DNA from 2 places in the Aquisalimonas sp. 2447 genome. Region 2 is predicted to be linked to the other one. Evidence: predicted binding sites of a transcription regulator. Region 2 holds the regulator's gene; the other holds the start of a gene.
What was found. Region 2 encodes FliA, which starts transcription of late flagellar genes. Its sites were predicted from a motif close to GCTAAAGTTNNNNNNNNNNCNGCCGATA; they were not measured.

Region 1: a site for FliA is predicted at 7,207-7,234, ahead of flgM (flagellar biosynthesis anti-sigma factor FlgM). Genes of this name have one in related genera too.

What each region holds. Positions count from the first base shown of each region.
Region 1 covers NZ_CP050695.1:2,928,578-2,939,454, reverse strand. The annotation lists gene KU884_RS13935 (c-type cytochrome) at 1-224, shown strand, start outside; gene KU884_RS13930 (sorbosone dehydrogenase family protein) at 348-1,631, shown strand; gene KU884_RS13925 (acyloxyacyl hydrolase) at 1,790-2,338, shown strand; tRNA gene KU884_RS13920 (tRNA-Val) at 2,441-2,515, opposite strand; gene gltX (glutamate--tRNA ligase) at 2,636-4,051, shown strand; tRNA gene KU884_RS13910 (tRNA-Ala) at 4,109-4,184, shown strand; gene KU884_RS13905 (DHA2 family efflux MFS transporter permease subunit) at 4,307-5,770, shown strand; gene KU884_RS13900 (hypothetical protein) at 5,827-6,069, shown strand; gene KU884_RS13895 (flagella synthesis protein FlgN) at 6,343-6,828, opposite strand; gene flgM (flagellar biosynthesis anti-sigma factor FlgM) at 6,832-7,152, opposite strand; gene flgA (flagellar basal body P-ring formation chaperone FlgA) at 7,286-8,044, opposite strand; gene KU884_RS13880 (chemotaxis protein) at 8,250-9,191, shown strand; gene KU884_RS13875 (protein-glutamate O-methyltransferase CheR) at 9,299-10,126, shown strand; gene flgB (flagellar basal body rod protein FlgB) at 10,377-10,790, shown strand; gene flgC (flagellar basal body rod protein FlgC) at 10,794-10,877, shown strand, end outside.
Region 2 covers NZ_CP050695.1:2,336,505-2,347,381, reverse strand. The annotation lists gene flhA (flagellar biosynthesis protein FlhA) at 1-1,106, shown strand, start outside; gene flhF (flagellar biosynthesis protein FlhF) at 1,134-2,570, shown strand; gene KU884_RS11015 (MinD/ParA family protein) at 2,626-3,519, shown strand; gene KU884_RS11010 (RNA polymerase sigma factor FliA) at 3,516-4,244, shown strand; gene cheY (chemotaxis response regulator CheY) at 4,381-4,761, shown strand; gene KU884_RS11000 (protein phosphatase CheZ) at 4,772-5,521, shown strand; gene KU884_RS10995 (chemotaxis protein CheA) at 5,607-7,778, shown strand; gene KU884_RS10990 (chemotaxis response regulator protein-glutamate methylesterase) at 7,812-8,912, shown strand; gene KU884_RS10985 (ParA family protein) at 8,926-9,720, shown strand; gene KU884_RS10980 (chemotaxis protein CheW) at 9,713-10,483, shown strand; gene KU884_RS10975 (chemotaxis protein CheW) at 10,548-10,877, shown strand, end outside.

The sequences.
Region 1 (10,877 bases), 590 kb from region 2:
ACGAGAATGCGTGTGCCCAGTGCCATGGGGCGTCGGGACGGGGTGCGGGCAGTTTTCCCTCGCTCCAGGACAAGGATGCAGACTTCGTCACCAAGAGGCTCAGGCAGTACCGCGAAGGCGAGAGGGTGGGAAGCAACACCGGGTTGATGGCACCCGCCGCCCGGGATCTCTCGGACGACGATATCGCCAATCTCTCCGCTTATATCTCAACGGAATTCCAGTGACCCCAGCGTTACTGGGAGCGCCCGGCCATGACGGCCTGGTGTCCTCGTCCCATCATGCGGTGGGGCGTTTCAAGGGAGCCCGAAAAGAAGCAAGAATCAAGACTTCTATGAGGAGGAGCACCCATGATTAGGCAAGTAACCAGATTCTCCTTTTACGCGCTACTGGCCTCTGCCATGACCCACGGTCTGGCGGTTGCCTCGGACTCCGGCGAAGACGCCCCAGAGTTGAGTTATTCCACGGTGTTGTCAGACCTTGACGATCCCTGGGATATGGCATTTCTGTCGGACAGCACCATGTTTTTCACCGAGAAGTGCAATGGCCTGTCCGTCCGGCTCCCGGACGGCGAAGTCAATCGGCTGCTCGGCATGGAGGACACCGACGGATACGCCGCAACCGCCGACGATCTGTTCTGTCACGGCCAGGCGGGGATGAACGGCGTTGCGGTGGACCCGAACTTCGAGGATAACCGCTTCGTGTACGTCTACTCGGCGTCGAACCAGACCACGCCCCACAAGAACCGCGTGCTCCGGCTGCGGGTCAACGACGATTTCACCGAGGTCTCGAACCGCACTGACATCGTTGATGACATTCCGTACAAGATGGCGGAGAGCGATCACCCGTTCGGTGATGCTGGTGCGCACAACGGCGGCCGTATCCGCTTCAGCCCGCGGGATGGCTTTCTCTATGTGACCACCGGCGACAACCACCAGGGTGACCTTCCGCAGGATCCCGAGCGCCTCGGCGGCAAGGTCCTGCGTATTGATCGGGACGGCAACGGGGCCCCGGGCAACAACGTCGCTGAAGGTTTCGATCCGCGGATCTACACCTACGGGCATCGCAACGTGCAGGGCATCGCCTTCCACGCCAACACCCATTGGCCGTTCGTGGCGGAGCACGGGCCGTGGCACTCCGATGAGGTCAAGATCCTGATTCCCGGTGCCAATGCCGGCTGGGATCCGCGGCCCAACATCAGCGGGCGTGACGATTGCCCCGATGACTACTGTGGGTACCAGCCGAACCAGATGGAGGGTATGGATCCCGACGAGCGCATGGCCTTTATGCCCATGACGGATCTGGACCTTTACCCCTACGCCATCAAGCCGGCCTGGACCAACGACGGGCTGTCCCAGGGCATGTCTTCCGCCGAGTTCCTCACCGGATCGCAGTGGAAGGGCTGGGAAGGCCGGATGGTGGTCGGCTTCCTGGGGATCGGCTTCGGCGATACGCCGGTGGGGCAGCGCATCGACGTACTGGACATCCCCGAGGACGGCTCCCGGGTGCGGGACGTGACCACCATGTCCCTGCCCATGTCCAATGGCCGTTTCCGGTCTGTGGTGCTCGGGCCGGAAGGTGATCTGTACATCGCCCAGGATGAGGGCGACATTTATCGGCTGACTGCCGAGTAACTGCGATACAGCCGCACTGCCAGTGGGCAGTGCGGCTGCCAGTATCCCGGCGACGCCGACTTCGGCACCAGGTGCTGGCGTGTACGTTCTAAAGAGGCTACTGCCGGCACCGCGGACGCTCGCCAACGGGAGTTGGTGACAAAGAACAGGGACGATTGATGCATCGATTCAAGGGACTGCGCCCCGTCCGGCTATTGCAGGGTTTTGCGCTGGTCGCGTTACCGGCGTTGGCAGTTCCGCAGGTGGTCGTCGTCGCTGGCGAGCTCGGCGTTCGCGTCGGGGTCGGCGCCGATGGGCACGACTACAACTCCCGGGAGATTTACTGGCGCCCCGCGGCTCTGGCGCCCCGCCTTGGTGACCGTCGTGGCTGGCACCTGGCGGGCTTTACCGAGTTCAATGCAGCCCGCGTCAGCCTTGGTGGTGATGCCATGCATACCGGTGGCGTGAGTGTTGGCGGCTGGTTGACCAGTCCCGCGCAGCCGATCAGTTTCGGCCTCGGCACCGGGCCGACCTACATCTCCGAGCGGCGCCTGGGCGAACGTGAGTTCGGCGGACACTGGCAGTTCACCTCCCACGCGGCCTTGCGGCTGCGCCTTGGCGATCACATCAGCGTCGGCTACCGCATTCAGCACACATCCAACGCCGGCCTGCGCTCCCCCAATCAGGGTTATGACGTTCAGTCGCTGGAACTGCGACTCGGGTTTTAGGGAAACACAGTCTTGGCGGGCTGCAGTAGCCTCTGGCCAGAGGCTACTCCTGCTCAGCAAACAAAAAGGGCTTACGGCAATGCCGTAAGCCCTGAGTCATTCTGGTGGGCGCGGCTGGGATTGAACCAGCGACCCCTGCCGTGTGAAGGCAGTGCTCTCCCGCTGAGCTACGCGCCCAAAACGTTATGGATTCTAGGGCTGGCCATTGCCACTGTCAACGCCGGCATGCGGTGTCGGCCGACGCTCTGGTAGTATACGCGGTCTTTGAATGGCGACGGATCAGGAACCAGCACAACCATGCTGAAGACGCGTTTTGCACCCAGCCCGACCGGTTATCTGCACATCGGCGGCGCCCGTACGGCGCTGTTTTCCTGGTTGTACGCACGCAAGCACGGCGGACGGTTCGTGTTGCGGGTGGAGGATACCGACCAGGAGCGCTCAACCCAGGAGTCCGTCAACGCGATCCTGGAAGGCATGACCTGGCTGGGGCTGGAGTACGATGAGGGTCCCTTCTACCAGACCCAGCGGTTCGGCCGGTACCGCGAAGTGATCCAGCGCCTGCTGGACGAGGGCAAGGCCTACAAGTGCTACTGCTCGCGGGAGCGCCTGGATGCAGTGCGTGAAGAGCAGCTGCGGCGCAAGGAGAAGCCGCGTTACGACGGCCACTGCCGTGATCTCGCCGAAGCGCCGTCGCCGGACGCGCCGTACGTCGTCCGCTTCTGCAACCCGCTGGACGGCCAGGTGGTGGTGGATGATCGTGTCCATGGGCGGGTGGCGTTCAGCAACACCGAACTGGACGATCTCATCATCGCCCGTACCGACGGCTCGCCCACCTACAATCTCACGGTGGTAGTGGACGACATGGACATGGGGATCACCCACGTCATCCGCGGCGATGATCACCTCAACAATACCCCGCGCCAGGTGAACATTCTCAGGGCGTTGGGCGTTGAGCCGCCGGTTTACGCGCATGTGCCCATGATCCTGGGCGAGGACGGCAAGCGGCTGTCGAAGCGTCACGGCGCCGTGGGCGTGATGAACTACCGCGACCAGGGGTATTTGCCCGAGGCGGTCCTGAACTACCTGGTGCGTCTCGGGTGGTCCTACGGTGACCAGGAGATCTTCACCCTGGACGAGATGGTCGAGAAGTTCGATATCGATGATCTCAACGCCAAGGCCTCGGCCCTGAATCCGTCCAAACTCGACTGGCTGAACCAGCAGTACATGAAGTCCATGGATCCGGCCCACGTGGCCCGGCACCTGAGCTGGCACATGGGCCGGTTCGATGTCGACCCCGCCGACGGCCCGCCCCTGAGCGATGTGGTGGTCGCCTACAGGGACCGTTCGCACACGCTGGCCGAGATGGCGCAGAACAGCCTGTTCTTCTACCGCATGCCCGAGGCGTACGACGATAAGGCGGCGCGCAAGAACCTGAAGGCAGAGACGCGGCCGGCGCTTGCCGGTCTCCGCGAGGCGCTTGCGGGGGTGGCGGAATGGCAGCGGGAGCGTCTGCACGAGGTCGTGGTCGCTGTGGCCGAGGACCAGGGGTTGAAGCTCGGCAAGGTGGCGCAGCCCCTGCGGGTCGCTCTCTCCGGCGGCCCGGTGTCGCCGTCCATCGACGAAACGCTGGAGCTGCTCGGCCGCCAGCGCAGCCTGGAGCGGATCGACGCCGCACTGCGGTATATTGATCGCCAGGCGCAGGATGCCGGGTGAGGGCGGCCGACGTTTGACAATCCGGCCGGGGCTGCCTATCATGCGCAGCGACTTCACGGGGCCATAGCTCAGCTGGGAGAGCGCCTGCATGGCATGCAGGAGGTCGGCGGTTCGATCCCGCCTGGCTCCACCAAACAAGTAACGCATCAAAGCCCCGCTTGACGGGGCTTTTTTGTATCCGGTCCTGCCCCGTTGATGCGTGCCTGAGCTCCGACATAACTTCCGCAAAGGTTGAAAAGGGCCCCTGGAGGCGGCGTGCAGCACGAAGTTCAGCGTCTGTTCCAGCAGTACGGTTCGCGCTACAAGTGGCAGGCCTTGCTGACGGTGATGCTGGGGACCCTGTCCACTGCCGTGGCCACCACCGTGGTCAACGTGGCAATCCCCGATGTCATGACCGCCTTCAGCGTGGGACAGAAGGACGCCCACTGGCTGTCCACCGGCTTTCTCGCTGCCATGACCACGGCGATACTGCTCAATGCCTGGGCCTTGCAGCGGTTCGGGATGCGGCGGGTGTATGTCGCCGGCATGGTGGTGTTCACCGCTGCCTCGCTGCTCGGCACCTGGGCGGTGACGCTGGAGCTGGTCATCGTTGCGCGGATCCTCCAGGGAGCAATCGCCGGGTTGCTGCAGCCGCTGGCAATCACGCTGATCTATCAGGTGTTTCCGGAGCGCCAGCGTGGCCTGGGTGTGGGTCTGTTCGGGCTGGGAGTGATCCTCGGGCCAGCGGTCGGGCCGGCGCTGGGGGGTGTGCTGGTGGATCTGACCAGTTGGCGTGCGGTGATGCTGTTGCCAGTGCCGACGGCGGTGCTGGGTGGCTTGCTGGCCCTGCGCTTCGTGCCGCTGGGGCGCGCCAGTGGTGGCCGGTTGGCGCTGGACTGGTTCAGTGTGCTGCTGCTCGCTGCCGGGATTACCGGGTTGTTGTGGGTCATGGTCAGCGGTCAGCGCCTGGGTTGGCTGGAGTGGCCTGTGTTGCCGGCGCTCATCGTGGTCCCGGCGTTACTGGTGGCCTTCGTGTTGCGGCAACTCCTCGCCCGCGCGCCGTTGCTGGACCCGGGCCTCTATCGGGCGCCTGCCTTTGCGGCCGGATCGGTGATCGCGCTGCTGTTCGGTGTGGGCTTGTTCGGCTCCACCTATCTGATTCCGTTGTTCGTCCAGGAAGTGCAGGGCATGACGCCGACGGCGGCAGGTGTGGTGCTGATGCCTGCAGGGCTGGTCATGGCGGCCATGTTCCCGCTCGGAGGGCATTTGGCGGATCGTCTGCGCGCCGTGGTACCGATCTCCGGCGGGCTGCTCATCATGGCGGTCTCCTGCGTCGCTCTCGGATTCGTGGGGCCTGAGACGGGGCTGCTGCTGGTGATGTTCTGGGTGGCGCTGGGCCGCGTGGGCCTCGGGCTGGGCATGCCCTCGATCCACACCGGTTCGCTGTCCCGGCTGCCGCTGCACCACACGGCGCAGGGGGCGGGGGCGTTGAATTTTGCCCAGCAACTCGGTGGCGCGGTCGGCGTCACGACGCTGTCCGTGGTGCTGGATTGGCGGGCGCTGCGGGAGGCCGCCGCGGTCAGTCCGGACGCGCTGGCTCGCGCCGAAGGCGCCTTGTCCGGCCTGCCCGAGGCGTTGTACCGGGACGTCTATACGGTGGCCTTCCAGTGGAGCTTTATCGGCCTGGGGGTGGTGTTCCTGCTGGCCCTGCTGGCCGCCGCACGTTTCGCCCGCTACTGAGGACGGCGATCGCATGACCATATATCATGGTGTTCTCGTCAATCTGAGGTTGGCCCGTGTTTGACACGCTACCCCTGTCGCCCTGGCAGCGTCTGCTCCTGTGGCCCGGTGGCACGTTCATGGACTGGCTGGCGCGTACCTGGCCGGAAGTGGTCATCGTTTACGGCGTCGGGTTCACCGTGGAGTCGTACGTGTTCTGGACCTCCGTGATCTCCCTGGGGGTCTGGTTCGTGTCGTTGACGGCCGTGATGATACTTGCCCGGCGTACCTGGCGTTGCCTGCGCGGCGCCTCGCGGTGAAGTGATGTACAGGGGTTGCACAATGCGATTTCCTGTACTAACCTTGTACTCAAGGTAAAGGAAGCAGGTATTGCCCTTGAGCTGAAGGTCTTCTCGCGTTGGCGCATCCTGTCCCCGATCTGCGCCTCCCGGCCCATCCATTGCGGCCGGGTTTTTTTTGTCCATCGTTCGGGTTTGCAGGCCTTGGAGGTGTGTCCAGTCGCGGGGAGGGTAGGGGGCGGAGGCCAAGCGGGTAACCAATCACGCCCGGCGGGAGCGTTGCATTGAAGGGAATCAGGCCTGGCTGATCTCGCGGCCGCCGCTGTTTGAGGGCGTTGAGTCCGCCCCCGGGCCGTAACCGCCGGCAGCGGGAGTGGAATCGGCCTGCAGCAGTTCCATGGTGCGCTGCACACCGGCGCGCCGGCGTTCAATCACGGTGCCGTTGGCTTCATTGACTGAGCCACAGCGCTCCAGTGCCTGTAGAAGGGTTGTCCAGAGTTCCCGGGCCTTATCCGCGTCGGGGAGGCGTTCGATGCAGGCCTCCATGGCACGTGCAGGATTCTGTTCACTGGTGATTTCCGTCACCAGCGTATTGCGCTGGCGTTCGGCAGCTTCCACGGCGCCCAATAACTCCACCTTGCGGCTGAGTAGCCCCTGGAGCGTCTCCATGTTACGGGCAACCAGCGCCTGCTGTTCTTCCATCAGCAGGGTTTCAAGTGCCTGCAGGCGGGCGTTCTGCTCGGCAAGCAGTTCGGTCAGCCCCGTGGATGAGTCGGTCACCGATCAGCCCTCCAGCAGGCCTTCCAGTTCCGCAAAGCGGTCGGCAATACTGTCCGCATTCAGCGGGTACTCGCCGTTGGCGATCTGCTCCCGCAGTGCGTCCACGCGGCCGCGGTCAACTTCCGGCGTCTGGTCGACGGCCTCACGCAGCGACTGCAGTCGCTCGGATTCGCCCGCCGTGGAGGTGGACCCGGCGGCCGCGTCCTGGTTGCGCTCGTCGCCGCGGTTCGGCTCGGATACTGTCTCGCGGAGCTGGCGACTGTCCCGGGCGTCCTGCATCGGGTTGCTGGCCGGGCGTCCGCTGCCGTCGATTGGATTAGCCATGTTTTCGCTCCTGTCATTCGTCCTGGTTGGGGAGGTCTTCCCCTTCCGGAAGATCATCGGCCATTGTTGGCAGAACTTTAGCCTCGGATGCACTTTTTTTCATGGTACGGCGACTGGCGCTCGTCATAAACCGTTAGAACGAGACGCGCACGCGGCTGTCCGCAACGATTTCGCCTTCGACAACGCGCTCCGAGGATGAGTTGCGGACCCGAATGCGCTCGCCCAGTGCCCCCGATTGCAGTGCTTCGCCGTTCATGCTGATGCGTGTGCTGCCGTTCTCCGCCGTAATGAGCACGGTTTGGCCGCGTTCCACCAGTTGCGGCGCGCCCACCCGGGAGGCGGTGATGATATCGCCCTCGCGCAGCGCGCGCTGCGACTCCATTCCCAGAAGCTGCTCGGCGCTGGTGAAATAGCCCCGCGTCATGCGGTTCACATCCATTTCCACCCGCATGATGTCCTCTTCGCCGATCCGGCTGCCCCGCGGAATGGTCCGGGCGGCAGCATAGACCTCCTTGAGCATTTCCACCCGAACGGAGACATACAGGGTCCAGGGCGAGGGGAAATCGCAGCGCACTCCCACCGTGGATCGCTGACTCCCCGAGCGGCCGGGCGGGTCAAAGGTCTCCAGCGGCTCCTCGCAGCGTGCCAGCCGGAGTCGCGAGTCAATGCGCCCCACCTCGACGCTGCCATTGCCCTCCGCGGGCAGATTGGCCTCGGTGTGGGCTCTGACGGCGTCGCGAATCTCGTCCAGGGACTGGCGCTCGTTGGCAACCGTCGGGCCTGCCGTGATCAGGCCGGCCAGTACGCAGCAGGCCGCCGTGATGGCGCGGACGATAACCCGCAACCGGCGCCGGTCGATCTCTGCAGATGTGAAGCGAGTCCGGATGTGCATGTGGCGTTCGCGCTACGCTGCGCCCTCGGTTCGAGTGGATGCAGTTGTTTGCCCCGTGATTTATGCATGAACCGGGCCAGCTCCTCCCCCGTTCGGGAGGCCACAACCGACCGGGTCAAGTTGTCGGCCCATCTGCCGACACCCAGCCCGGACAGCAATCGAGATCGCGGCGACACGGGCGGCAGCCCCTCGGGAGAGAGCACATATGGCGGGCATCATGGATTCCGTTGATCAACGCACGACGCTGGCGGGAACCAACCGCATGGAGCTGCTGCTGTTCCAGCTTGCCGGTGCGCAACTGTTCGGCATCAACGTCTTCAAGGTGAGGGAGGTCATTCCGGTGCCGCGGCTGGTGCAGCTGCCGCATGCCGACCCCACGGTCGCCGGGGTGTGCTACATCCGTGACCGCACCATCGCGATTCTCGATCTTGCCAGGGCGATCACGGGGCGGCCGCTGGAAGACCGCGACGGTGCATCGGTGATCGTCAGCGAGTACAACCGCAGTGTGCAGGGGTTCATGGTGCGGGCAGTGGATCGCATCGTGAACGTCAACTGGAAGGACATCATGCCGCCGCCGAGCAACTGGTCCAGTACGGCGTATCTCACCGGTGTGACCCGGGTTGATGAGCGCATGGTGCAGATCATCGACGTCGAGAAGGTCATGGACGAACTCAACCGGGCGGGCGGCCTCGGTGGGCTCCCGGGCCTGGACGACAAGGGGTTGAACCAGTCCGCCGACGCCGGCGACTGGCATGTGCTGGTGGTGGATGATTCCAGTGTCGCCCGGCGTCAGATTCGTGACACCCTGAACGAGCTGGGTCTGCAGAGCACCATGGCGAAGGACGGTGAAGAAGCACTGGAAACGCTGCGGGACTGGGCCTCACGACCCGATGAGTCTCCCTGGAACCATCTGCTGATGGTCATTTCCGATCTGGAAATGCCGCGCAAGGATGGTTATACGCTGGCGACGGAAATTCGTCGTGATGATGCTCTCAAGGGCGCTTACATCCTGTTGCACTCCTCACTGAGTGGTACGTTCAACACCGACATGGTCAAGCAGGTGGGTGCCGACGAATTTCTGGCGAAGTTTGCCGCCAACGAGCTGGCGGAGCGGGTTCAGGTGCGCATGGAGCAGGTCAGTGCCTGATGGTGCTTGGTCCTGCAGGCATGGGTCGGGCTACAATCGGCGCAGCCTGTGTCATGCCGGCGTCGCCCGGCCGTGCTTTGCGACCCGCTAGAGAGGGACAACGTTTGGTGGCCTCCCGAGAAATCGTGCCGGAGCATTACCAGGCGTTCCGTGCCTTCCTGGAGCAGTCCTGCGGGATCGTTCTGGGCGACAACAAGCAGTACCTGGTGTCCAGCCGGCTGGGGCACCTGATGGAGCGCGAGGGCATCAAGGATCTGGGCGAGCTGGTCTACCGGGTGCAACAGCCGGGTGGCCAGCGCCTTCGCGGCATGGTCATCGAGGCCATGACCACCAATGAAACCCAGTGGTTCCGGGACACCTACCCCTTCACTATTCTCCAGGACACCCTGCTGCCGGAGTTCGTCAAACGGGGGCAGCAGCAGTTGCGCATCTGGTCGGCGGCGTGCTCCTCGGGGCAGGAAGTCTATTCCTTGAGCATCGCCCTGGAGGAGTACCGGGCGCGCGGGGCGCGTATCGAGGCCGAGATCGTCGGCACCGACATCTCCCCGGCCATGATCGCCCAGGCGAAGGAAGCGAAATACCCCGCGTCCACGATCAACCGTGGGCTCAGCCCCGAACGACGCGACCGTTACTTCCAGCCCAGTGGCGAGAGCTGGGTCGTCCGGCCGGAGATCCGTCGCCGTGGCCAGTTCATGGTCCATAACCTGCTGGACAGCTATGCCAGCCTCGGGCGTTTCGACATCATCTTCTGTCGCAACGTGCTGATCTACTTCTCTGCCACATCCCGCGAGAACATTCTCAACCGCATGATCCAGCAGATGCGGCCGGGTGGCTATCTCATCGTCGGTGCCTCCGAGTCGCTGGCGCGCCATACCGGTGATTTGCAGATGATCCGCAGCCACGGTGGTGTCATCTACAGGCTACGCGAGCGATGATCCGGGCAACGCGCCAGTAGCGGCAAACCACTGCCCGGGCGGCAACCCGTTGCCGCACCTTTGCCGCTCTGCCGGTGCCGGAATTCCGTCACGATCGTGATCGGCAGGCGGCGGTGAACCTTGAATCCAACGCGTCAGCCGCCCCCGGCAATTCGCTCACACCCAGTCCATCCCCGTCGCGGAAGGCGCTTCCGAACCCATGGCACGCCCCTTGCTAGGTTGTCAGGCAACAACAGCAGGAGGCAGACCGATGAGCCTTTCCTTTGACAATGCAGTGGGGGTCCATCCGGCCGCGCTCAAACTCCGGGGTGAGCGTCACCAGATGCTCTCGGAGAACCTGGCCAACGCCGATACGCCGAACTACAAGGCCAGGGACATGGATTTCGCCAGCGCCCTGGAGCAGGCCCGGAACAGCCAGGGCGGCCAGGGCGGCGGGCTGCAGATGGCCTCCACCCATGCCAACCATCTGCCCGGTCAAGCCCAGGGGCCGGGCAGTGCGGATGCGCTCTACCGCGTGCCTCACAGCCCCTCCCTGGATGGCAATACCGTGGAAACACAGGTGGAGCAGGCCAAGTTCGCGGAAAACACGGTGCAGTATCGGGCCTCGCTGGATTTCCTGGGCGGCCGCATCTCGTCCCTGGTGGGCGCCATCCGAGGGGAATAAGCCATGTCCGTATTCAAGGTATTCGACGTTGCCGGCTCGGCCATGAACGCGCAGTCCCTGCGCCTGAACATGACCGCCAGCAACATG
Region 2 (10,877 bases):
CCGCCGGCCAGGGCCAGTCCGCGGCGCCGGCGCAGTCCGGCGAGACCCAGGAGCTCACCTGGGAGGACGTGCCGCCGGTGGATACCATCGGTCTGGAAGTCGGCTACGGGCTGATTCCGCTGGTGGACAAGAACCAGGGCGGGCAACTGCTCAGCCGTATCAAGGGCGTGCGCAAGAAGGTCTCCCAGGATCTCGGCTTCCTGGTGCCCACGGTCCATATCCGCGACAACCTGGATCTGGGGCCGAATACCTACCGCATCAGCGTGCTCGGCGTGCCCATGGGCGAGGCCGAGTTGCAGCCCAGCAAGGAGATGGCCATCAATCCGGGCACGGTCCAGGGCGAGATCAAGGGCATGGCCACCAAGGACCCGGCCTTCGGCCTGGAGGCCGTGTGGATCGAGCCATCCCAGCGGGACTACGCCCAGACCATGGGTTACACCGTGGTGGATGCCAGCACCGTGGCGGCCACCCATCTTAGCCAGATCATCCAGAACCATGCCCACGAGCTGCTGGGCCACGAAGAGGTCCAGAAGCTGCTGGACATGCTCGGCCGCAAGCAGCCGAAGCTGGTGGAGGAGCTGGTGCCGAATACGCTGCCGCTGTCCACGGTGGTCCGGGTGCTGCAGAACCTGCTGGAGGAGCGCATCCCCATCCGCGACATGCGCACCATTGTCGAGACGCTGGCGGAGCACGGGCAGGCCACCAAGGACCCCTCGGCGCTCACCTCGGCGGTGCGGGAGGCCCTGGGCCGCATGATCATCCAGAACGTCGCCGGCATGTCGCGGGAGGTGCCGGTGATTACCCTGGACCCGCAACTGGAACAGTTATTGCTGAATACCGTGCAGGGCGGTGGCGACGGCGCCGCCGGGTTCGAGCCGGGGCTGGCGGATCGCCTGCAGCGCTCCCTGGCGGAGACGGCCCAGCGGCAGGAGATGGCCAACCAGCCCGCGGTGCTGCTCACGGCACCGCAGCTCAGGGGCTGGCTGTCGCGGCTGACACGGCACAGCGTCCAGGGCCTGAACGTTCTGTCGTACAACGAAGTACCGGATGAGAAACAGGTGAAGATTGTCGCGTCCATCGGGCAACAGCAGGTCGCCCAGGGCTAGTGAACGGCAACCAGGAGCGGAAAGTTCATGAAGATCAAACGCATCCACGCCAAGACCATGCGCCAGGGAATCCGCCGCGTCCGTGACGAGATCGGGCCCCAGGCGGTGATTCTCTCGTCGCGGGAGCTGGATGACGGTGTCGAGGTCATCGCTGCCCTGGACTTCGACGAGGAGGCGGTGCGCGAGCAGGCGGAGCGGGACGAGCGGCGCGTGCCCCCGGCGGCGGAAACGCCGGCGCCACGCCGTCGGGAGGCGCCGTCCCTGGCCGAGCCCGCGGATTTCGCCGCCATGCTGGAGCGGGCCAATGACATCGCCGCCACCCGCGAGGACGATAGCGGTCGTCAGCGGATTGACGTCCATGTGGACGATCCGTTGACGGAGGACGACCTGGACTTGACGGGGATGGAGGCGCCCCGATCGCATGCCCGGCCCGCCCCCGCGCGTCCGGAACCTGCTCCCCGGCGCGCAGCCGCAAGCCGGGCCAGGCCCGGTCGGGAGCAGGAGGCAGCGACCGCCGCACCCCGGGACGACGCCTCGGTGGAGGCCATGCGCAGCGAACTGCGGACGCTGCGGACCCTGTTCGAGAACCAGCTTTCCGTGATGGAGTGGCAGCAGCAGGGCCGCAATCGCCCGACCCGGACCACCTTGTTACGCCAGCTCACGGAGATCGGCCTGGGGCCGGACGTGTGTCGCAAGCTGGCGGACCGGGTGGACGAGTCCCTGGCTCCGGACGTGGCGCTGCGCCAGGCCATGCATACGGTGGCGCGGCATCTGCCGGTGAAGAAGGATGATCTGCTGGACCGTGGTGGCGTGGTGGCCGTGATCGGCCCCACCGGGGTGGGCAAGACCACCACCGTGGCGAAACTGGCCGCACGTTTCGCTTTGCGGCATGGTCGGCAGACCGTGGCCCTGGTCAGCACGGACAATTACCGCATTGGCGCGCAGGATCAGCTGCGCAACTTTGCCCGGATTCTCAACGTGCCGGTGCATACCGCCGGCTCGACGGAGGAACTGGAAGAGGTGCTCGGCGACTTGGCGGACAAGCGTCTGGTACTGGTGGACACCGCCGGCATGAGCCAGCGCGACATGCGCCTGGCGGAGCAGTTCAGCACCCTGAAGGCGCTGGGGGATCGCATTCGCAGCTATCTGGTGCTGTCGGCGAACACCCAGCTGGCAACGCTGAACGAGACGGTGAAGGCGTATGCCGGGGCGCGCCCGGCGGGTTGCATCGTCACCAAGACCGATGAGGCAACCAGTCTTGGCGCGGTGATCACGGTGCTGCTGCGTCAGCGGCTGCCGGTGAGCTTCCTGGGCAATGGCCAGCGGGTGCCCGAGGATCTTGCGCCGGCACGGGGTGATAGACTGGTGCAGGAAGCCGTGGGCCTGGTGAAGCAGTATGGTCAGGCCGCCGACGACGACCAGCTGGCGGTCGCCTTCGGGGGCGGTGCCGGTCAGGGGCAGTAGGCCGCGCCGCATCGAACAATCGGAGTCATGGAACCGCGTGCGGGACGCGGATGCCATGTCGGAACAAGAGATCGAACAACGCATGGATCAGGCAGCGGGGCTGAGGCGAATGAGCAACCCGAAACCGGTCAAGGTCATTGCGGTTGCAAGCGGCAAGGGCGGGGTGGGCAAGAGCAGCGTGTCCGTCAATCTGGCGGTGGCGCTATCCACCGCCGGCAACCGTGTGCTGCTCATGGATGCCGACCTGGGGCTGGCCAACGTGGACGTGCTCCTGGGGCTCAGTCCGCGCTATAACCTGGCTCACGTCATGGATGGCGAGGCCGAGCTCGAAGAGATCCTGGTGGAGGGGCCGGGGGGCATACAGATCATCCCCGCCTCGTCGGGCACCAAGCGCATGGCGGAACTGGGGCCGGCGGAGAACACCGGCCTGATCCGCAGCTTCAGTGAGCTCAGCGGCGACTGGGACTATCTCATCATCGACACGGCGGCGGGTATCGCCGATAGCGTCATCAGCTTCGCGCGGGCAGCGCGGGAGGTGATGGTGGTGGTCTGCGACGAGCCGTCCAGCATCACCGACGCCTATGCGCTGATCAAGGTGTTGCACCGGGACTACGGTGTGGAGCGGGTGCATGTGGTGGCCAACATGGTCTCCGGCGCGGCGGAAGGCAAGACGCTGTACGACAAGCTCGCCCGGGTATGCGAGCGCTACCTGGATCTCACCGTTGCCTACATGGGCGCCATTCCCCGGGACGATGCCATGCGCAAGGCTGTGCAGCGCCAGCAGGCGGTGGTGAATGCCTACCCCGGAAGTCCGTCGGGCCGTGCCTACGCGGAAATGGCCAAGCGCGTGGACAAACTGCCGTTGCCCACCCGGGCGGAGGGGCACCTGGAATTCTTTGTCGAGCGCCTGGTGCAGTACAACGCGTCCGGCGGGGAGGTGATGCCATGAAGCCGCGCGCCGCCGCTTACACGGAGGTCCAGAAGCAGAGCAGCGAACACGACGTGCTGGTGGAGCATGCGCCGTTGGTCAAGCGCATCGCCCATCATCTCCTGGCGCGGCTGCCGGACACCGTGCAGCTGGAGGATCTGATCCAGGCCGGCACCATCGGCCTGCTGGAGGCGGCGCGGCAGTACGACACCGCCCATGGCGCCAGTTTCACCACCTACGCGGGTATCCGCATCCGCGGTGCCATGCTGGACGAGATCCGACGGCTGGACTGGACGCCGCGTTCCGTTCATCGCCGTGCCCGGGAGGTGGCCCAGGCAAGCCGGGAAATCGAACACCGCACCGGCCGTGAAGCCCGGGACAACGAGATCATGGACGCTCTGGACATGAGCGCCGATGAGTACCACCAGGTGCTCAACGACGCTTCAACGGCACGGCTGTTCAGCCTGGACGAGGTGTCTCTCACCACCGGTGAGGCGCGGGAGCCCGCCAGCGACGACGCCGGCCCGGTGAGCCGTCTGGAGGACGCCGGCTTCCGCCAGGCCCTGGCCGCGGCCATTCGCACGTTGCCGGAGCGCGAGCAACTGGTGATGTCCCTCTACTACGAGCAGGAGCTCAATCTGCGCGAGATCGGCGAAGTGCTCGGGGTGACCGAATCCCGGGTCAGCCAGATCCATGGCCGCATCATGCTCAAGTTACGCGACCATCTTGCCGACTGGACACAATAGCGGCCGGCGGACAAGTTCACGAACTGCGCCCTGTTTGGCAGAACCCGACGCAATGGTCGGGCAGGGTAGGCCACGTTATCCGCGGGAACGGCCCTGACTACAGCAAAGGTGATTCACAGTGAGTTCCGACAAGAACATGAAAATCCTGATCGTGGACGACTTCTCCACCATGCGGCGGATCATCAAGAACCTGCTCCGCGATCTCGGTTACAACAACACTGCCGAGGCGGACGACGGCAATACCGCCCTGCCGATGCTCAAGAAGGGCGGCTTCGATTTCCTGATTACGGACTGGAACATGCCCGGGATGGACGGGCTCGAGCTACTGAAGAACGTGCGCGCCGAGGAGGAGCTCAAGGATCTCCCGGTGCTGATGGTGACCGCCGAGTCCAAGCGCGAGCAGATCATCGAGGCGGCCCAGGCCGGCGTCAACGGCTATATCGTCAAGCCGTTCACCGCCGCCACGCTGAAGGAGAAGATTGACAAGATCTTCGAGCGTATCGGATCGGCCGGCTGAGGAGTGACGCATGAGCACTGAAGCCAGCGATCTCGATCGTTATGCAGAAAAGGCGCGGGAACTCCTGAACCATGTGGAGGCCGGTGACCACGAGGCGGTAGGCGAGGTTCTGGACGAGCTGACCCGCCTGCGGGAGACCGAGCTGTTCCGCGAAGTGGGCAAGCTCACCCGGGAGCTTCACGAAGCGCTGAAGTCGTTCCGCACGGATAACCGTCTGAGCGAACTCGCCAGCGAGATCCCGGATGCCCAGGATCGGCTCAACCACGTCATCGAACTCACCGACAATGCCGCGCACCGCACGCTGACGGCCCTTGAGGAATCACTGGAGTCGCTGTCGGGCCTCGGCAGCGAGGGCCGGGAACTGGCCGCGGAGTGGAAGCGCTTCCGCCAGCGTGAACTCTCCGCCACCGAATTCCGTGACCTCAGTCGGCGCATGGACGGGTTCTTCCAGCGCCTGGAGACCGAGGGCGCCACGGTGCAAAGCAAGCTCACCGACGCCCTCATGGCCCAGGACTACCAGGACCTCACCGGCCAGATCATCCGGCGCGTGATGAAACTGGTGAAGGAGGTGGAGGACGGGCTGGTGTCGCTGATCTCCATCTCCGCGCCGGAGCGGACTACGGAACAGCGGAAACCGGCCGATAAGCCGGTCACGGACCCGATGGAACTCGAGGGGCCGCAGGTACCGGGCCAGGAGTCCGACACCGCCGTGCAGGGGCAGGACGAGGTGGATGACCTGCTCTCCAGCCTGGGATTCTGAGGCGGAAGGCGGCACGGGAGCATGGGTAAGCGGGTGAAGGGGCGCGCCACGGGCAGCGCCCACCCGGGAAGCGCTTGGGGGCATTATGGCAACTGACACACAGGACGAGATCGTCCAGGACTTCCTGGTGGAATCCCGGGAGATTCTCGATGAGCTGGGCGAACAGCTGGTGCAGCTCGAGCAGCAGCCGGATCAGAAGGACCTGCTGCACGCGGTCTTCCGTGGCTTCCACACCATCAAGGGTGGCGCCGGTTTCCTCGGGTTCGATCCGCTGGTGGACGTCTGCCACCGCACCGAAGACCTCTTCAATCTGCTGCGTAACGGCGAGCGGCAGGTGACCTCGGAACTCATGGATTACGTCCTGCGCGCGCTGGATGTGGTCAACAACCAGTTTACGGACCTGCAGAACGGTGAGGATGCCCGCGGTGCGCCGGCGGATCTGCTGGAGGCCCTGGAGCGGCTGCAGCAGGAAGAGCACCTCGGGGATTCCGCGCCCGGCGCCGCGCCGGCTGCCGAGCCTGCAGTCCAGCCTGCAGCCGAGCCTGCAGCCGAGCCGCAGCCCGCGGCCAGCGGCAGCGCGCCCGCCGACGATGACATCACCGAGGAGGAGTTCGAGGCCCTGCTGGATGCCATGGACGAAGGCAAGGCGGAGGCTGCGTCGTCGCAGGCCGCGCCGCCGAGCAGCGGTGATGACGAGATCACCGACGAGGAGTTCGAGAAGGTACTCGATCAACTCCACGGCCCCGGCACGCACAAGGGCGTGCCCGACGGGGCGGATGCCGGCCAGTCGGCCGAGGCAGGCGACGGCGATGATCTCATCACCGACGATGAATTCGATGCGGTGCTCGACCAGATCCACGGGCAGGGCAAGGGCCCCACGTCCACGGATGCGGGGTCGGTAAGCCCCGAGCCGCCGGCGCCGGCGAAAGCCGAACCGCAGAAGCCGGAAACGACCCCGCCGGAGCCAGGCCGCGCCGAGGACAAGCCCGCCGCCGCAGGCGGTGGGTCCGGCGGTGGCGGCAGTGATGCCGGCGGCGCCGGGGGCGCTGGCGGAGCCAAGGGGGGAGGCAGCGGCGAGACGTCGGTGCGCGTGGATACCGGCAAGCTCGACGACATCATGAACCTGGTGGGCGAGCTGGTGCTGGTGCGCAATCGCCTCAGCACCATCCGCTCCACCTACGATGACGAGCGCATGAGCCAGGCGGTGGCGGACCTGGAACTGGTCACCTCGGACCTGCAGAACGCGGTCATGAAGACGCGCATGCAGCCCATCAAGAAGGTCTTCGGGCGTTTCCCGCGCCAGGTGCGCGACCTCGCCCGCAGCCTGGGCAAGGAGGTGGATCTGCAGATGTCCGGCGAGGAAACCGATCTGGACAAGAACTTGGTGGAGGCCCTGGCCGATCCACTGGTCCACCTGGTGCGCAACTCCGTGGACCACGGCATCGAGGAAGCGGCGGACCGCGAGGCCGCCGGCAAGCCCCGCAAGGGGGTGTTGCGCCTGTCCGCCGAGCAGGAGGGTGATCACATCCTGCTGACCATCGCCGATGACGGCAAGGGCATGGATCCGGAAGCCCTGCGCACCAAGGTGGTGGAGAAGGGGCTCATGGACCGGGAGTCCGCCAACCGGCTGGACGAAAAGGACTGCTTCAACCTCATTTTCATGCCCGGGTTCTCCACCAAGGCGGAGATCTCCGATGTCTCCGGGCGTGGCGTGGGCATGGATGTGGTCAAGACCAAGATTTCCCAGCTCAACGGCACCGTGGACATCGACTCGGCGCCGGGGCGGGGTACGACCCTGAAGATCAAGGTGCCGCTGACCCTGGCCATTCTGCCGACGCTGATGGTGCGCATGCGCGGACGCAAGTTCGCCCTGCCAATGTCCGTGGTCAGCGAGATTTTCGAGCTGGAAATGGACAAGACCAAGGTGGTGGACAACAGGCGCGTGATCATGGTGCGCCGCAAGGCCATGCCGCTGTTCTTCCTGGAGCGCTGGATCGATGCCCTGGGCAGTCTGGAAACCCGGGATCCGGATGCCGCCCGGGAGGAGCAGCAGGTGGTCACCGTCAACGTCGGCAACCAGACGGTGGGCTTTGTGGTGGATGATGTCATCGGGCTGGAGGAAGTGGTCATCAAGCCGCTGGGCAGCATGTTGCAGGGCCTGCCCGGCCTGGCGGGGTCCACGATCACCGGCGATGGCAGTATTGCACTGATTATTGATATTCCCAGCCTGGTGAAGACCTTCGGCTCGCAGATGTAGTGCGCCGCTGGCGGGGCTGATGAGGAGAGGTGCGTGGCCAAGCGCGTATTGATCGTGGACGATTCCGGGTTTTTCCGCCGACGCATCAAGGAGATGCTGTCGTCGGACCCGCGGCTGGAGGTCGTCGGTGAGGCGGCCGATGGCCGACAGGCCGTGGAAGAGGCCGTGCGCCTGAAGCCGGATGTCATCACCATGGACATCGAGATGCCGGTGCTGGACGGCATCTCCGCGGTGCGCGAGATCATGCAGCGCCAGCCGACGCCGGTGCTGATGTTTTCGTCGCTGACGTTCGATGGCGCTCGCGCCACGCTGGACGCGCTGGAGGCCGGGGCGGTGGACTTCCTGCCCAAACGCTTCTCCGACATCTCCTCCAATGCGGACAAGGCCCGCGAGCAGCTCCAGGAGCGTGTTCGCACCGTGGCCGCAGGCGCCCGGCCCGGAGCCGCAACCTCGCGGACACGGCCAACGCCGCCGCCGACGGCGACGCGTTCATCCACGGCCGCTGGCGCTGCGACCCGGGAGAGTGCCGCTCCGGCCCGACGCGCCAGCGCCGGCCCCAGCGCCAGTGATCTGGACCTGGTGGTGATCGGCGCCTCTACCGGTGGGCCTGTGGCCTTGCAGCGGGTGCTGTCGGCACTGCCGGCGTCATTCCCGCTGCCGATTCTGCTGGTGCAGCACATGCCGGCCAATTTCACCGCGGCCTTCGCCCAGCGGGTTGACGGCATGTCGAAGCTGCGCGTCCGTGAAGCCGTGGACGGCGACACCCTGGAGGCCGGCACTGCACTGCTGGCGCCGGGCGGGCAGCACATGGGCGTGCGTCGGCGGGGCAGTGCGCTGAGCGTGCGTGCCATCGAGCCGCGGGATGGTGAATTCTACAAGCCCAGTGTCGATGTGGCCCTGCGGGAAGCGACCCAGGCCTGTGGTGGCCGCGTGCTGGGAGTGATTCTCACCGGCATGGGAGCGGACGGTTGCGAGGGCGCGCGTGAACTCAAGGGCCGCCAGGGGCATGTCTGGTCCCAGGACGAGGCAACCAGCGTGATCTACGGCATGCCCGGGGCGGTGGCCAAAGCGGGGCTGACGGATCGCGAGATGCCGTTGACGGACATTGGCCAGGCACTGGCCCGATTGGCCTGAGGACGCTGAAGCGATGCGGACATGGGCGATATCCAACCAGAAGGGCGGCGTCGGCAAGACCACCACCGCCGTCAGTCTCGCCGGGTTGCTGAGCAACCGTGGCCAGTCGGTGCTGCTGGTGGATCTCGATCCCCACGGGTCCATGACCGCCCACTTCGGCTACGACCCGGATGACATCTCGCCCAGTGTCTACGACCTCTTCCACGACTCCGTGGATGCCGGGGACATTCCCATGCTCCTGCGGGACACCGGGGTGAACAACATCAGTCTGCTGCCGGCGAGCACGGCCCTGGCGACACTGGATCGCCAGCTGGGCTCGCGCCACGGCAAAGGGTTGGTGGTTCGCAACGCCACACGCGCCCTGAGCAGCCGCTTCGATACCGTCTGCATTGATTGCCCGCCCATGCTGGGCGTGTTGATGGTCAATGCCCTGGCGGCCTGTGACGAACTGCTGGTGCCGGTGCAGACCGAGTTCCTGGCCATCAAGGGCCTGGAGCGGATGCTGCACACCCTGGAAATGATCCAGCGTTCACGGCGCCAGAGCCTGCCGTATCGCGTGGTGCCGACGATGTTCGACCGCCGCACCCGGGAGTCGGTGGAAGCGCTGCGGGAACTGCGGGAGCGCTACGGGGACGCCGTCTGGGACGGTGCCATCCCGGTGGATACCCGCTTCCGCGACGCCAGCCGCCAGGGCGTTCCCCTGACGGTGTCGTATCCCTGGTCCCGCGGCAGTCAGGCCTATCGCAAGCTGCTGGAGTCGCTGCAGGAGGATGAGTCCACGGCGGGGGAGGTCGCGGCCCATGACTGATCGGCGCAACCAGCCACGACACGCACTGGCGGAACAGCAGGAAGCCATCCGGGACTACCTGGATGCGCTGCTGCAGGAGATTCCGGATTTCGACGATGCGTCTGCGCAGCAGGTTCAGGCGCAGCCCGGGGAGACCGCATCGCAGCCGGCCCGCGAGGAACTCGCGCCGGCGACCGGGACAGCGGCTTCGGAGCCGGTTGCCGAAGTGCAGCAGCAGCCGCACCGTCCGGCGCCGGCGGAAACGGAGCTGGAGCCGGAGCCCGTGGCAACGGACCCGCATCACGCGGACACCGAGCTGGAAGCGCAGGAGCTGGAGCGCGGTGCGTTGCAGGCGCTTTTCTTTGACGTGGGCGGCCTCAGGCTCGCAGTGCCACTGACGGAACTGCACAGCGTCGTGCCCTGGGGCGATGTGGATGTCACGCCCATGCCATGCCAGCCGGACTGGCAGCTCGGGCTGATGCGCTACCGCGAGCGTCACGTCCGCGTGGTGGACACGGTGACCATGGTGCTGCCGCCGGATAAGCGACAGACGCCGGAGGCACAGGCCGAGCCGCAGCACATCCTGGTGGTGGGCGATGGCACCTGGGGCATCACCTGCCACGGCATCGGCGATGTGCTCCGCCTGGGGCCGGACGAAGTGAAGTGGCGGCGACGCGGCAGCGCCCGGCCGTGGCTGGCGGGCACGGTCATCGGCCATCTCAGCGCCGTCATTGATACCGGCGCCTTTGCGCGCATGCTGCAGCAGGGTGCCGGGCAGAAATAACTCATGTGACGGCGAGCGCCGCCGATAACTAAACGAGACGGTACAACGCAAGTGGAGGCCAGCAATGGCGCAGCAGCAGGCTGACAAGGAGCAACGGCAGGAGCACCAGGGCGCGTTGACGCAGTGGGTGACCTTCTCCCTGGAGCAGGAAACCTACGGTATCGACGTGATGCGGGTCCAGGAAGTCCTGCCCATGAGCGAAATCGCTCCCGTGCCGGGGGCGCCGCCCTATGTGCTGGGCATCATCAACCTGCGCGGCAACGTGGTCACGGTGATCGACACGCGCATGCGTTTCGGTCTGCCGTCGCGGGAGTCGGACAGTGCCAGCCGTATCGTGGTCATCGAAACCGGCGATCAGGTGGCCGGCATCCTTGTGGACAGCGTCGCCGAGGTG